Regions from separate parts of the Agrobacterium sp. CG160-95 genome, predicted to be linked through region 3. Evidence: predicted binding sites of a transcription regulator. Region 3 holds the regulator's gene; each other region holds the start of a gene.
The links. Region 3 encodes LexA, which represses DNA repair genes until DNA is damaged. Its sites were predicted from a motif close to TGTTCNNNNTGTGTTCNG; they were not measured.
Positions count from the first base shown of each region.

Region 1: a site for LexA is predicted at 2,262-2,279, ahead of ACQZ63_RS12465 (ATP-dependent helicase). Genes of this name have one in related genera too.
Region 2: a site for LexA is predicted at 2,796-2,813, ahead of ACQZ63_RS03665 (PA0069 family radical SAM protein). Genes of this name have one in related genera too.

Region 1 is NZ_JBNWDU010000003.1:225,761-229,975, reverse strand. Features, by position in the region: gene dinB (DNA polymerase IV) at 1-78, opposite strand, end outside; gene ACQZ63_RS12465 (ATP-dependent helicase) at 102-2,168, opposite strand; gene ACQZ63_RS12460 (carboxylesterase family protein) at 2,456-3,193, shown strand; gene ACQZ63_RS12455 (LacI family DNA-binding transcriptional regulator) at 3,405-4,215, shown strand, end outside.
Region 2 is NZ_JBNWDU010000001.1:717,329-721,543, reverse strand. Features, by position in the region: gene ACQZ63_RS03675 (permease) at 1-393, opposite strand, end outside; gene ACQZ63_RS03670 (ribonuclease HII) at 531-1,184, opposite strand; gene ACQZ63_RS03665 (PA0069 family radical SAM protein) at 1,523-2,680, opposite strand; gene ACQZ63_RS03660 (hypothetical protein) at 2,969-3,487, shown strand; gene ACQZ63_RS03655 (FAD-binding oxidoreductase) at 3,515-4,215, opposite strand, start outside.
Region 3 is NZ_JBNWDU010000001.1:58,484-62,698, reverse strand. Features, by position in the region: gene ACQZ63_RS00340 (ComEC/Rec2 family competence protein) at 1-1,150, shown strand, start outside; gene ACQZ63_RS00335 (glutathione S-transferase family protein) at 1,167-1,850, opposite strand; gene lexA (transcriptional repressor LexA) at 2,291-3,013, opposite strand; gene ACQZ63_RS00325 (VOC family protein) at 3,225-4,106, shown strand; gene kdsA (3-deoxy-8-phosphooctulonate synthase) at 4,106-4,215, shown strand, end outside.

The DNA.
Region 1 (4,215 bases), on a different contig from region 3:
GTTGTCGCGTTGCTCCACCGATGCATAAAAGGCATCCATGTCTATATGGATGATCTTTCGAACAGCCGTGTTATCCATCGTTCCAGCCTGTACGATCTTCCCTATTTCCACATCGCCCGCATCCGCGCGCCTACATCGATGCGGATCTGCTGCGCGCTGCGCTCGGAGGCTGCGGCCGAAACCAGGGGCCAGGTGGCGGTTTCAAAGAACTGCAGCAAAGTTGCCGGTATGAAGCGGGTTCTAGCGGCATAGACATGCCGGTCGCCCTGCGCGTTCTGGCCATGGGTGAAGAACCGTTGCGGGGTTATCAGTGACAGGCTGTCCTTGGCGCGCGTCATGGCGACATAGAGCAGCCGGCGTTCCTCCTCGACTTCATGCGTGGAGCCGACACCCAGATCGGAGGGTATGCAGCCATCGACCACGTTCAGGATAAAGACGGAACGCCACTCCTGGCCTTTTGCCGAATGAATGGTTGAAAGCGTCAGATAATCCTCATCGAGCAGCGGCACGCCTGCCTGATCGCTGGTGGCATCCGGCGGATCGAGCGTCAGTTCGGTGAGGAAGCGTTCGCGGGAAGGATAGCCGCCGGCAATCTGCTCGAGTTGCAGCAAATCGGCCTTCCGCGTCTCGGCATCCTCATGGATGCGTTCGAGGTGGGGCTCGTACCAGAGCCGCGCCTGCTCGATATCTGATGGCCAGCCGCCGTGCAATTTTCGCATGTTCGCCAGCAACTGCACGAAGGATACCCAGTCATCACCGGTTTTGGGTGGCGGCGGAATTTCGGCTAGGGCGAGCAGAGGTTCAGGATCTGCCGCAATCGTATCGAGAATATTGCCGGCTTTCTTCGGCCCGATACCCGGCAGCATCTGAAGTAGCCTGAAACCGGCGACGCGGTCACGCGGGTTTTGCGCGAACCGCAATACCGCCAGCATGTCCTTTACATGGGCACTGTCGAGAAACTTCAGGCCGCCAAATTTGACGAAGGGAATATTGCGGCGTGTAAGTTCAACTTCAAGCGGCCCGCTGTGACTGGAGGTGCGAAACAGCACGGCCTGTTGCTTCAGCGTCATGCCGGTCTCACGATTGGCCAGCACCTGGTCAATAATGAAGTTCGCCTGCTCGGTTTCGCTTTTTACTGTCACGAGCTTTGGCCGCTCGAGCGACTGTCGTTCGGTCCAGAGGTTTTTGGTAAATCGCTCACGGGCAAGGTCGATGACACCATTGGCGGCAGCCAGTATCGGCTGTGTCGAGCGATAGTTGCGATCAAGGGTGATAATATCGGCAGCCGGGCTGAAAGATGCCGGAAAATCAAGGATATTGCGCACCGTTGCTGCCCGGAAGGAATAGATCGACTGGGCATCGTCACCCACCACGGTCAATCCGCGACCGCCCGGTTTCAGTGCCATCAGCACCGCGGCCTGCAGCCGATTGGTATCCTGATATTCGTCGACCATCACGTGGTCGAAACGATTGCCGATATCGCCTGCAAGGTCGGGATCGCTGACCATCTGGGCCCAGTAGAGCAGAAGATCGTCGTAATCGAGAACGTTCTGGGCCTGCTTGGCCTCCACATAGGCAGCGAATAATTGCTTGAGCTCTTCTTCCCAACTGGACACCCATGGATAGTGCTGGCGCAGGATTTCTTTCAGCGGCGTTTGTGAATTGACGGCGCGCGAATAGATCGCAAGACAGGTGCCCTTTGTCGGAAAACGGCTCTCGGTCTTGGAGAAACCCAGCTCGTGTCGGGCAAGGTTCATCAGATCAGCGCTGTCTTCGCGGTCGTGGATCGTGAAATCCACGTCCAGTCCAATCTGTTCCGCATAGATTCGCAAGAGGCGCGCGCCGATCCCGTGAAACGTGCCGGACCAGGCCATCGCATCCGTGAGGGCTCCGGCGTTAGCGCCGATGACCTGCTTGCAGATACGCTCGACACGACGGGACATTTCGGAGGCGGCACGCCGTGAAAACGTCATCAGCAGGATGCGGCGAGGATCGGCGCCATTGACGATCAGATGCGCCACCCGGTGCGCCAGCGTATTGGTCTTGCCGGAACCGGCACCGGCGATAATCAGCAACGGTCCAGCCGTGTGTCCGCCTGAAGGCCCAACGCCATGTTCCACGGCCTTGCGTTGCTGCTCGTTCAGTTTGTCCAGATAGGCAACCGCCATGCCTGCATCCTTGATATTTGCCTATCCGCACGAAGACGGCATTTTTCAAAAGCACTCTTGTTGCAATGATTAGCAAAAACTCAAACAGCAGGCCAGAACAAATAATGAACGCATGTCTCTGTCCTCCACACTGCGGTGGACAAACCTGGCTGATCGATATTCGCAGCCTCAATCGGGTTCCGCATGGCGTGTTGACCGGCATGCTTTTCAAACCAATGAACCAACCCGGCGGCTGATGAGTTCACCAGTCGCGTCTTGGAAGACGTGTTTGTTGGGAGGACAAAAGCATGAAGCATCTGAAACTATGCCTGATCGCTGTTGCAGCACTGGCCACATCGACATTTGCCTTTGCCGAGCAGAAGGCCATGAGGTCTGACGCAACGATCGCGTCGGATATCAATTATCTGCTTTACACGCCCAAAGACTATGCCGGTTCGGACAAAACCTATCCTCTCGTGGTCTGGCTGCATGGCGGCGATCAGGGCGGGAGCGACGTCGAAAAGCTGCGCCGCAGCGGTCTGCCAAAATTGATCGAAGGCGGCCGTGATTTTCCTTTCATGGTGTTTTCGCCACAAAATCCGAGCGAGGAACTGCTTTATCCGATCGAACGTGTCGCAAGCGTCCTGGCTTCCGTTGTGGCGGATCATCGGGTGGACCGCAGCCGTATCTATCTGATTGGATATAGCCGGGGAGGGTTCGGCGCCTGGTCAATGGCCGAGCAGTTTCCACAAACTTTTGCTGCGGTCGTCCCAATTGCCGGTGGCGGCATCCGCCATTACCTCAACCGCACCAATGAAAAGACAGCATTCTGGGCCTTTCACGGCTCAAGGGATGAGGTGATTCCTTTGTCCGATACTGTTGTCCTCGTTCAGCGTCTCCAGGAACTGAAACGTAATGTGCGGCTGACGGTTTTTGAAGATACGAACCATGAAGAGGTGGAGGCAAAAGTGCTCGGCGATGAGGCGATGTGGACCTGGCTTCTCCAGCAAAAGCTTGCAGACGCAAAGACGCCTTCGGTACCCTGAATCCGCAGCGGGCACCGTTTTACCGCTGGTATGAAAGCCCATAACCCAGCGCGGCCGTCATAAGGCCGGGCTGGCCGCATCATAAGCCTTCGTCAAAACATCTCTCCGCAAGCGTGTCTTTCGCCTCTTGACACAGAGTAGGGAAGTCGTGCTAATACGCATTAACAGCTAATACGTATTAGCAGTCAACGAGTGTCGGGGAGGGCATTGCGTGACCAGCCATAAACGCCTTACTCAGAACGATATTGCGAAGCTTGCCGGCGTCAGTCAGGCAACAGTATCGCTTGTTCTGAACGGCGCGCCGACCGCGATTGCGCGTATCCCGGCTGAAACACGCGAACGCGTACAGGCGGTCATTCGCAAGACGGGTTATGTCGCGGACCCGATCGCGCGCCGCATGGCCAAGGGGCTTAATCGCATCCTCGGCGTCTTCACCTACGAGCCTGCTTTTCCAAGCGCACAGGCGGACTTCTTCACGCCGTTCCTGTTGGGCATCGAGGAAGAGGCGCAACAGCAGGCGTACGATCTTCTGCTGCTGACCAGTGCCGGCGTCGGCAACAACCGCAAGATTTTTTCCGAGGGCAACAGGCTCCGGATCGCCGATGGCTGCCTTGTCCTGGGCCGTGAATTCGACCGCAAGGAGCTTACCCGGCTGGTCTCGGAAGATTATCCATTCGTGGCGATCGGCCGACGCGACGATGCGGGCGGGCCCGTGCCCTATGTCGGCGGCGACTATGCCGCGGGCACACGGCAGCTTGTTGAGGATGCCATGATGCTCGGGCATTCCAAACTCGCCTATATCGGCCCTGCGGGTCCGGCGGAATCGATTGCCGACCGCTGGCGAGGTTTCAGTGATGCGCTCGGCACGGCGGCGACGCTTGCATTGCACATAAAGGCGGTAAACCGGCCTGCCGAAAAGATCCTCGACGCGATCATCGAAAGCGGCGCGACGGTGGCATTTTTCATAGAACTGGCGGATGCGGTGCGCGTCGAGACTTTGGCACGGGAGCGCGGAATTGGGG
Region 2 (4,215 bases), 660 kb from region 3:
CGGACGCAGGGAGTTTCGGGTGATCCTCACCCGTTTCCACCGCAGAAGCGTGACGGCCATACACAGCGGATAAATCCCGAATATAACGCCACGCGCTATGAGCAGGTTCGAACCCGAACCAAGCTCCCGGGCGGCCAATGTGGGATCGTAAATGGTCGGAAGGGAGGCGGAGAGCCCCTGCGAAAATAGCAGAGTGATCAGGAGGAAGAGGGGTGGACTCAGTGTGTCGTCATACTGGTCCTCGAGCCGATCCGCGAGTTCGCTATCGGCGTAGCGCATCATGCTGAGCGGTGCGACGACCGATCGCCACATTGTCAGCGGATAGAAGAGGAGCCATGAAACCAGCTCGTAGAGAAGTTCCTCGAGCGACTTCAACAGTTTCATGAAATCCAAATCTCTTCTCCCAAAGCCCGTCAAGTCCACGCATTGAGATAGAATTCTACCAGTGGAGACGGAGATCGTCACCTCATGGCAGGGCGCTGAAATCCGGGGCGAGACCGCATTCTCCGCTTCAGGATCGTGGTTTTCGATCAATCCTGCTTCAGCGGCCTGAAACTCATCCGGTGCAGCGGGCAGGGCCCATGGCTTTCTATGGCGCGCAGGTGGGCTGGTGTGCCGTAACCCGCATGGCCTTCGAAACCATAGGAGCTGTGCACTACACCGGCCCGTTCCATCATCCGGTCACGGGTCACCTTGGCGATGATCGAAGCGGCGGCGATTGAGAGGGAGCGGGAATCGCCCTTGATGACGGCCTTTGACTCGCAGGTGATGCCCGGCGGCTTGTCGCGGCCATCTGCCAGCACGAGGGCCGGGGAGATTTCGAGGCCGAGTACGGCGCGACGCATCGCGTCGAGGCTGGCGCGCAGGATATTCATGGTGTCGATAAGGCCGGGGCCAGAGGAGGCGACGGAAACGATCGATGTTTCCATGATTTGCAGAAACAGGCTTTCCCGTTTCAGCTTGGTCAGTTTCTTGGAATCGTCAAGACCACCAGGAATGTTGTCGGGATCGAGAATGACAGCTGCCGCAACCACTGGTCCCGCGAGAGGCCCCCGGCCTGCCTCATCCGTGCCGGCCACGGGCCAAAGCCCCTTCTTCCTGGCCTCAAGTTCGAAGGAGAAATCTGGGCCCGTATCGGCGAGATCAAAGAGGGCAGGAGAATCGGGTGTGGTGCGGCGTTTCATGCGGCAGAAACTTGCACACACACCCGATCTCCTGCAAGCCCCCGGAAGCGGGCGATGACGGGCGCGGCCAGCCGGGTCAAGGGGCGTGGCCAACCGTGCCCCTTAGGTCGTCATGACCTTTGATCCTCCAACGGGGCGGCGGAGGAAAAACGATCGCACGCGAGGCGGCGGGTTCCGGGGGGTGATGTCCGACGGGCCAGGGAAAACCCGCCGGGCATTTCGTCAAGAGCGTGGCTCCTTCAACAGGAAAGGGCCACCACTCCTTATGTGTCTGCACCGCTGGGTATCGTTGCGCGCATCGTAATGCGCCTTCGATCGGCCAAGCGGGCCTCATATTTTCAAAGCAGCGACAATTGCACGCCGGCACCTCCCGGCGGCACGAAGATATCGTCGCGCAGGTGAATGCCGCGGCGGATGAGGCCAAGCCGTTTCGTCGCCATTTCGAAACGCCTGCCGATCTGCCATGCATAGGGACCAGCACCCTTCATGCGTTTTCCGAATTCCGCATCGTAATCCTTGCCGTCGCGCATGGAGCGCACCAGCGACATGACATGCCGGTAGCGGTCCGGATAGTTGCGCAGCAGCCAGTCGCGGAAGAGCGGGCTGACCTCCAGCGGCAGGCGCAGCAGCACATAGGAGGCCTCCGTTGCGCCAGCGGCCTTGCCGGCTTCGAGAATGCGTTCGATCTCATGATCGTTGAGTGCGGGAATGACGGGTGCCATCATCACCGCCACGGGAATGCCGGCATCCGTCAGCGCCTTGACCGCTTCCAGCCGCTTTTCGGGCGTGGCGGCGCGCGGTTCCATGCTGCGTGCCAGCTTGCGGTCCAGCGTCGTCACGGAAATACCAACCTTGACGAGACCTTTCTTGGCCATGGGCGCGAGAATATCGATATCCCGCTTGATCAGGGCCGATTTGGTGACGATGGCGACGGGATGGTCGGCCTTTGCCAGCACTTCCAGTATCTGCCGCATGATGCGCCATTCGCGCTCGATCGGCTGGTAGGGGTCGGTATTGGTGCCGATGGCAATGACGCGCGGCTTGTAGCCGGGCTTCGCCAGCTCCCTTTCGAGCAGCTTTGCCGCATCCGGCTTGGCGAAAAGCTTCGCCTCGAAATCCAGCCCCGCAGAGAGCCCCATATAGCTGTGCGTCGGACGGGCGAAACAGTAGATGCAGCCATGTTCGCAGCCGCGATAGGGATTGATGGAACGGTCGAAAGGGATGTCAGGCGATTCGTTGCGGCTGATGATGCTGCGCGGCTTTTCCACCTGCACTTCGGTGCGGAACTCCGGCAGCTCCTCGAGGGTCTGCCAGCCATCGTCGAAAACCTCCCGCTGCAGGGCCTCGAAGCGCCCGCCCGGGTTAAGTCCGGCGCCACGCCCTCGACGACGGTCGATCTCGATGCGCAGGCCCGACGCATCGGCCAACGCATTGGCAATGTCAGGCGTATGGCTCGGCTGGAAAGCAGCCTGCCCCGAAAGCGTATGGTCTCTCATCTGGATGCTCCCAGGGTGCAGCACGCCTCTCAAGGCAAGCCAACGCCCTAAACCGTTTCCACTCGAACCGGCGTTTCATTGCCTCTTCGAATGATTAAATTCCTACCGTAAAAATGAGAACATTACAAGAACAAAAAATGCAAAATCGATAGCTGACCAACCCGCGGCCGGGGTCTTGTTTGTATCAATCCCACCTGAAGGTGGGTTAGAGTTAAGCCTGAACGGTCGCGGATTTTCTGACATCCAGTGCAGTGGCAATTTATTGTGCGATGCGTTAGAGCTATGCATATGTTGACAGTCATAATGGAATGCCGGGATCAGGAACCGGAACTGGCGCATACGCTGTCTGCGCTTGTAACCGGGGCCGTGGAAGGGCTGGTAAGCGACGTTGTGATCCTCGATCACGGTTCGCGCGATGGATCGTCGCGCGTCGCCGATGCCGCTGGCTGCCGTTTTTATGCGCAGTGGGATATTGAGGATGTCATGCGCTCGGCGCGCGGGCATTGGATCCTGCTGGTCGAACCGGGTGCGCGTCCGCAGAGCGGCTGGATCGAAGAGATTCTTGAATATGTGGCTGTCTGTGCGGAGCCCGCGCGTTTCTCGCCGTCCCGGTATCACAAGCGGCCCTTTTTCAGCCGGATAGTGCGCCGCCGTCCTCCCTTGGAATGCGGCTACCTGATGCCGAAGAAACATGCAGTGGCGATCGCAAAATCCGGCATGGGCCTGACACAGCTCGTGCACGCGCAAAAGCCGCGCCGCCTGAATGCGGAACTGGTTCCCGCCTGGACGGCGAGAACTTCCAACTAACCTGCAACGATGATGAAGCTGCTGTCCCTAGCGGGCGGTGATCACCTTGCCGGGGTTCATGATGCCCGCGGGGTCAAAGGCGTGTTTGATGCGTCGCATCAGGTCCATTTCAATGCCAGGCCTGATCGCGGCCAGCTCGTCGCGCTTCAACTGGCCGATGCCATGTTCGGCCGAAATCGAGCCGCCGAGCGACAGCACGATGCCGTGCACGATCTCGTTCATATCCCGCCAGCGACCGATGAATTCAGCTTTGTCCGCACCAACCGGCTGGGAAATATTGTAGTGGATGTTGCCATCGCCCAGATGGCCGAAGGCGCAGACGCGGGCGCCGGGAATGGCGGCAAGAACGGCCTTTTCCGCCGTTGCCATGAATTCCGGTATCTTCGACACCGGAACGGAAACGTCGTGTTTGATAGAGCCGCCTTCCGGCTTTTGCGCATCCGACATGCTTTCGCGCATATGCCAGAGCGCCTGACGCTGCGCTTCCGATGAAGCGATCACCGCATCCTCGACCAGCCCGGCCGAAAAACCGCGCTCCAACAGCGATTGCATCATTGTTTCAGCCGTCTCAGCCGAATCGGAGGTGGAGATATCGATGAGCGCGTACCAGTCATGCGGCGTTTGTAGCGGATCGCGCACGCCGGGAATATGTTTGGCGGTGAATTCCACGCCGATGCGCGGCATCAGCTCAAAACCGGTCAGCGCTGTGCCGCAGAGGTTCGACGCCA
Region 3 (4,215 bases):
CTGGAGCCGTTGGCGCACGGATCGCGAAAGGCTGTTCATCGGGCGCAAGCCCGCATGGCTGAAGGTGGCGGAAATGATGGGCGCGGTCATTGGCGGCGTTATCACGACGTCGCTGATCGGGGGCCTTTCTACGGCGATCTATTCGGCCGAACATTTTCACCGTGTCACCACCTATGGACTGTTCGCCAATCTGGCTGCAATGCCGCTCATGTCGCTGATCGTCATGCCATTCGCTCTTATCGCCATGCTGCTGATGCCCTTCGGGCTCGACGCGCCGTTCCTGAAGATCATGGGTTATGGCATGGCACTCGTCATCGAGGTTGCAAACGAGGTGGCCTCCTGGGGCGGCAGCGCAGCGACGGGGCGTCCGCATGGCTGGTTTATCGGTTTGGCTTCGGTGGGTTTCCTGCTGCTGACATTGCTGCGCAGCCGGCTTGCACTTCTTGGCATCCCGTTTCTGCTCTTGGCCTTCGGCGTGTCGGCAGTTACGGCCTATCGTGATCTGCCGGATCTATTGATTCACGAGGACGGCGAATTGGTGGCACTCGTGGAGGATGGCAAGGTCTCAACCACAAAAGCCCGTCCGCAGGGCTTCGTTTACGGCCAGTGGCAAAGGGCGCTGCTGCTGCCGGAAAAAACCGTGCCGCCGGGTTTTATAAATGGCGAGAGCACGGCAAATACTGCTGGTTCTGCCTCGAGATCGAAACTGTCGCCGGAAGACATGGCTGTGGTGGTGCGCGAGATGACGGCGGCGCTCAAAGACGCCAAAGCTGGCGTCTTCACCTGCAGGAAAGACATATGGTGCGTAGCGAGCGCCGCGAGCGGAGAGTGGATTGTCGTTCTGGAAGATGGCCGCTTCGCCGGAAAAGCCTGCGATATTGCCGATATCGTCGTTGTTTCCCGCAGAACCTCTTTTTCTCAGTGCCGCTCGGGTGCACTCCTGCTCAGCCGTGACATCTTGCGGCGTCTCGGTTCCGTGGAAATAGATTTTGCTGACAAGAGGGAGGAGGGTGTGGCGAGCGGGCTGCGCGCCGCAATCGCCGGAACGGACAGGCCCTGGAGCCAGCACCGTTATTACGACTGGAAAAGCGGACGTTTCGACCGTGATCTGCCGCAGCCCATCATCCGGCTGCTGGCGGCGTCGCAATGACTGCCGCCAGCATGGATCATCGGGCCTTGGCGCGCAAATCTTCAGTCAATTCGCCGATCTCGCCAACTTCCTCTTCATGACCAGCGTCGCGCCAGCTCTCCTTCAAACCGGCCTCGTACCATTCTTGCATGGCAGGCAGGGCGAGCAGCCGGTCGCAATAGGCTTTCGCTGCTGGCGAAAGATCCGCGCTGCCATAGGTCTGGAAACGGAATGCAACCGGGCAGAAGAAAGCATCGACCGCCGTGAACTTTTGACCGGCAAGATATGGCCCGCCGAATTTTGTAAGACCCTCGCTCCACAACGCATCAATCCGCTTTATATCGGCCTTAAGTCCGGCATCGCCGCCCCTGGGTTTGACCCGAATGCCCACCGACATGGGATAGAGATTGCGCAGCGAGGAAAAGCCGGCATGCATCTCACTTGCGGCCGAACGCGACCATGCCCTCGCATGCTTGTCGCTTGCCCAGACGCTCTGGTGTCTTTCAGCAAGATATTCGACGATCGAAAGCGTTTCCCAAACCGTCATACCCTCGTCGACCAGGCAGGGCACCTTGCCCGTCGGCGAAAAGGAGGAGAAGGAGACGCCTTCGCCGAACGGAATGAGCTTTTCATCAAAGGCGATACCGAGCGTGCGCATCAATACCCACGGCCGCAGCGACCATGAAGAATAGTTCTTGTTGGCTATATAAAGATCGTACATGGCGTATCTCCCGGATATGACGCGTATTTCTACACCTGCCAAGCGTTCACGGAATATCGAAAATTATCCATGGCTCCCATAAACGCCGTTGATGAATGGTGATGTGGGGTCACTGAGAGCGCGCCTTGCGATAAGTCACCCTTTGGTGACCACTAAAACTGACTGCGCAACACGACAGAACAACGTCGCTAAAAAACAGCGGATGGGATCGCTTCGACAATTATAGCGAACAGCCCATTCGCCACCACGCCTGTAGCGAAACCGAAGCATCTTTATGGAGTAGGAACTCAGTTTAGAAAGGGCAACGCGCATAGGCTGAATGGCGCATATCCTCGTGCACCCGCAAAAGCACGCCACGTTTGGAAACAGCCAAACCCGATTATAGGCGCCATCTTCACGATGACGCCTATTGTAAAGTGAATACGTTCGGTTCGATAAGATCAATGGTAGCGGCGGATCAGCCCCACCAGCTTGCCCTGAATTTTCACCCGGTCGGGCCCGAAGATACGGGTCTCATAGGCTGGGTTTGCCGCCTCGAGCGCAATGGAGGCTCCCTTGCGGCGGAAGCGCTTCAGCGTGGCTTCCTCGTCATCCACCAGAGCCACAACGATGTCCCCGGGATTGGCGGTGTTGCCGTTGCGGATGATGACTGTGTCGCCGTCGAAAATGCCGGCCTCGATCATCGAATCACCCTTGACCTCAAGAGCGTAATGTTCGCCCGTGCCAAGCATGTCTACTGGCACGGCCACATCATGGGTGTTGTTCTGGATGGCGGAAATCGGCACGCCCGCAGCGATGCGGCCCATGACCGGCACGGTGACAGCCCCGCCCAGATCATTGGCCGGCGTCTTGGGGGCAGGGGCCGGTTCCGGCGTCTTGGGCTTGCCAAGGCTGCCTTCGATAACGCTCGGCGAAAAGCCGCGCTGCGGCCTTGCACCCGGCGTATAAGCCTCGGGCAGCTTGATGACTTCCAGCGCCCGGGCTCTATTCGGTAGCCGACGAATGAACCCGCGCTCTTCGAGAGCGGTTATCAGGCGGTGGATGCCGGATTTCGAAGCAAGATCGAGTGCGTCCTTCATTTCATCGAAGGAGGGCGGCACGCCGGACTCTTTCATTCGTTCATGAATGAAGAGAAGCAATTCCTGCTGTTTGCGCGTGAGCATGAGGAAAACACCCTTTAGAATCGTAGTGGAAGTCGCGAAACAAATACAGAACGAACACTATATGTTCCATATGTGTTCTGCAATCCCCTAAAATTTCGTGAAGGTGCCATCTGTTGCTGTGATGATTTGCCTCATAGCACGCAATTGTGCTTTTGTGCGGTCGAAACCGTCCCGGCATGCTCCGGGCGGAAGGCCGGCAGGATACATTTTCATGACGAAACCCTATAGCGTTGACCATCTCGTTTTGCCCGTGGAAGTCATAGGCGTCGCCGTGAAGCGCCTCGTCAGTCTTGGCTTTACGGTTGCGCCGGAGGCTCTGCATCCTTTCGGCACCCAAAATGCCTGCGTATTTTTCGCCGATGGCACCTATCTGGAGCCGCTCGCAATTGCTGATCCGGCTAAATATAATGCGTCAATAGAGAGGGGTGATGTGTTCACCGGCAGGGATGTGGCCTTCCGGCAACGGGACGGGCAGGAGGGTTTTTCGGCTCTTGTCGCCAGGACTGAAGACGCCTTGGTTGACCATGAGCGGTTTCGGGCAGCCGGCCTTTCGGCGGGCGATGTTTTCGAGTTTTCGCGGCCTGTTCGGATGTCGGATGGCTCGCAAGGCGAGGCGGCGTTCCGGCTGGCTTTTGCGGCAAGCGGAGCGGCCGCGGATTTCTTTTTGTTCAGTTGTCAACGGCTTCAAGCCCTTCCGGGCGATCGCACCATGCTGGAGCGCCACGCCAATGGTGTCACCGGCCTGAGTGAAATCGTCCTGTTTTCCGGCGGCAATATGAAGGTGGCGGGCCTGATCGAGACAGTGTTTGCCTGTGAAGGCAAATGGTCTCCGGGCGGTGATATGGTTTTCGCGACCGGCAATGCCAGCATCAGATTGACCGGAAAACCGCCTTTCGGCGGGCAGACCCTGAATGCTCAGGATGGCAACGAAGGCGGATTGCGCGGCGCGGGCATCGTCTTTTCGTCACACGATCTTGCCGTGACAGAGGCGGTGCTTGCTGCTAATGGCGTGTCCTGCGCAAAAGCGGACGGCCGTCTGGTGGTGCCCGCGGCACCCGGTCAGGGCGTTGCCTTCGCCTTCGAGGAAAAATGATGAGCGTTACGAACAATCTTAAAGTCACTGCCGGCGACGGCGCCAGCAAGGTTTCCTTCTCGAATACCGAGCGGTTTTCGCTGATTGCCGGTCCGTGCCAGATGGAAAG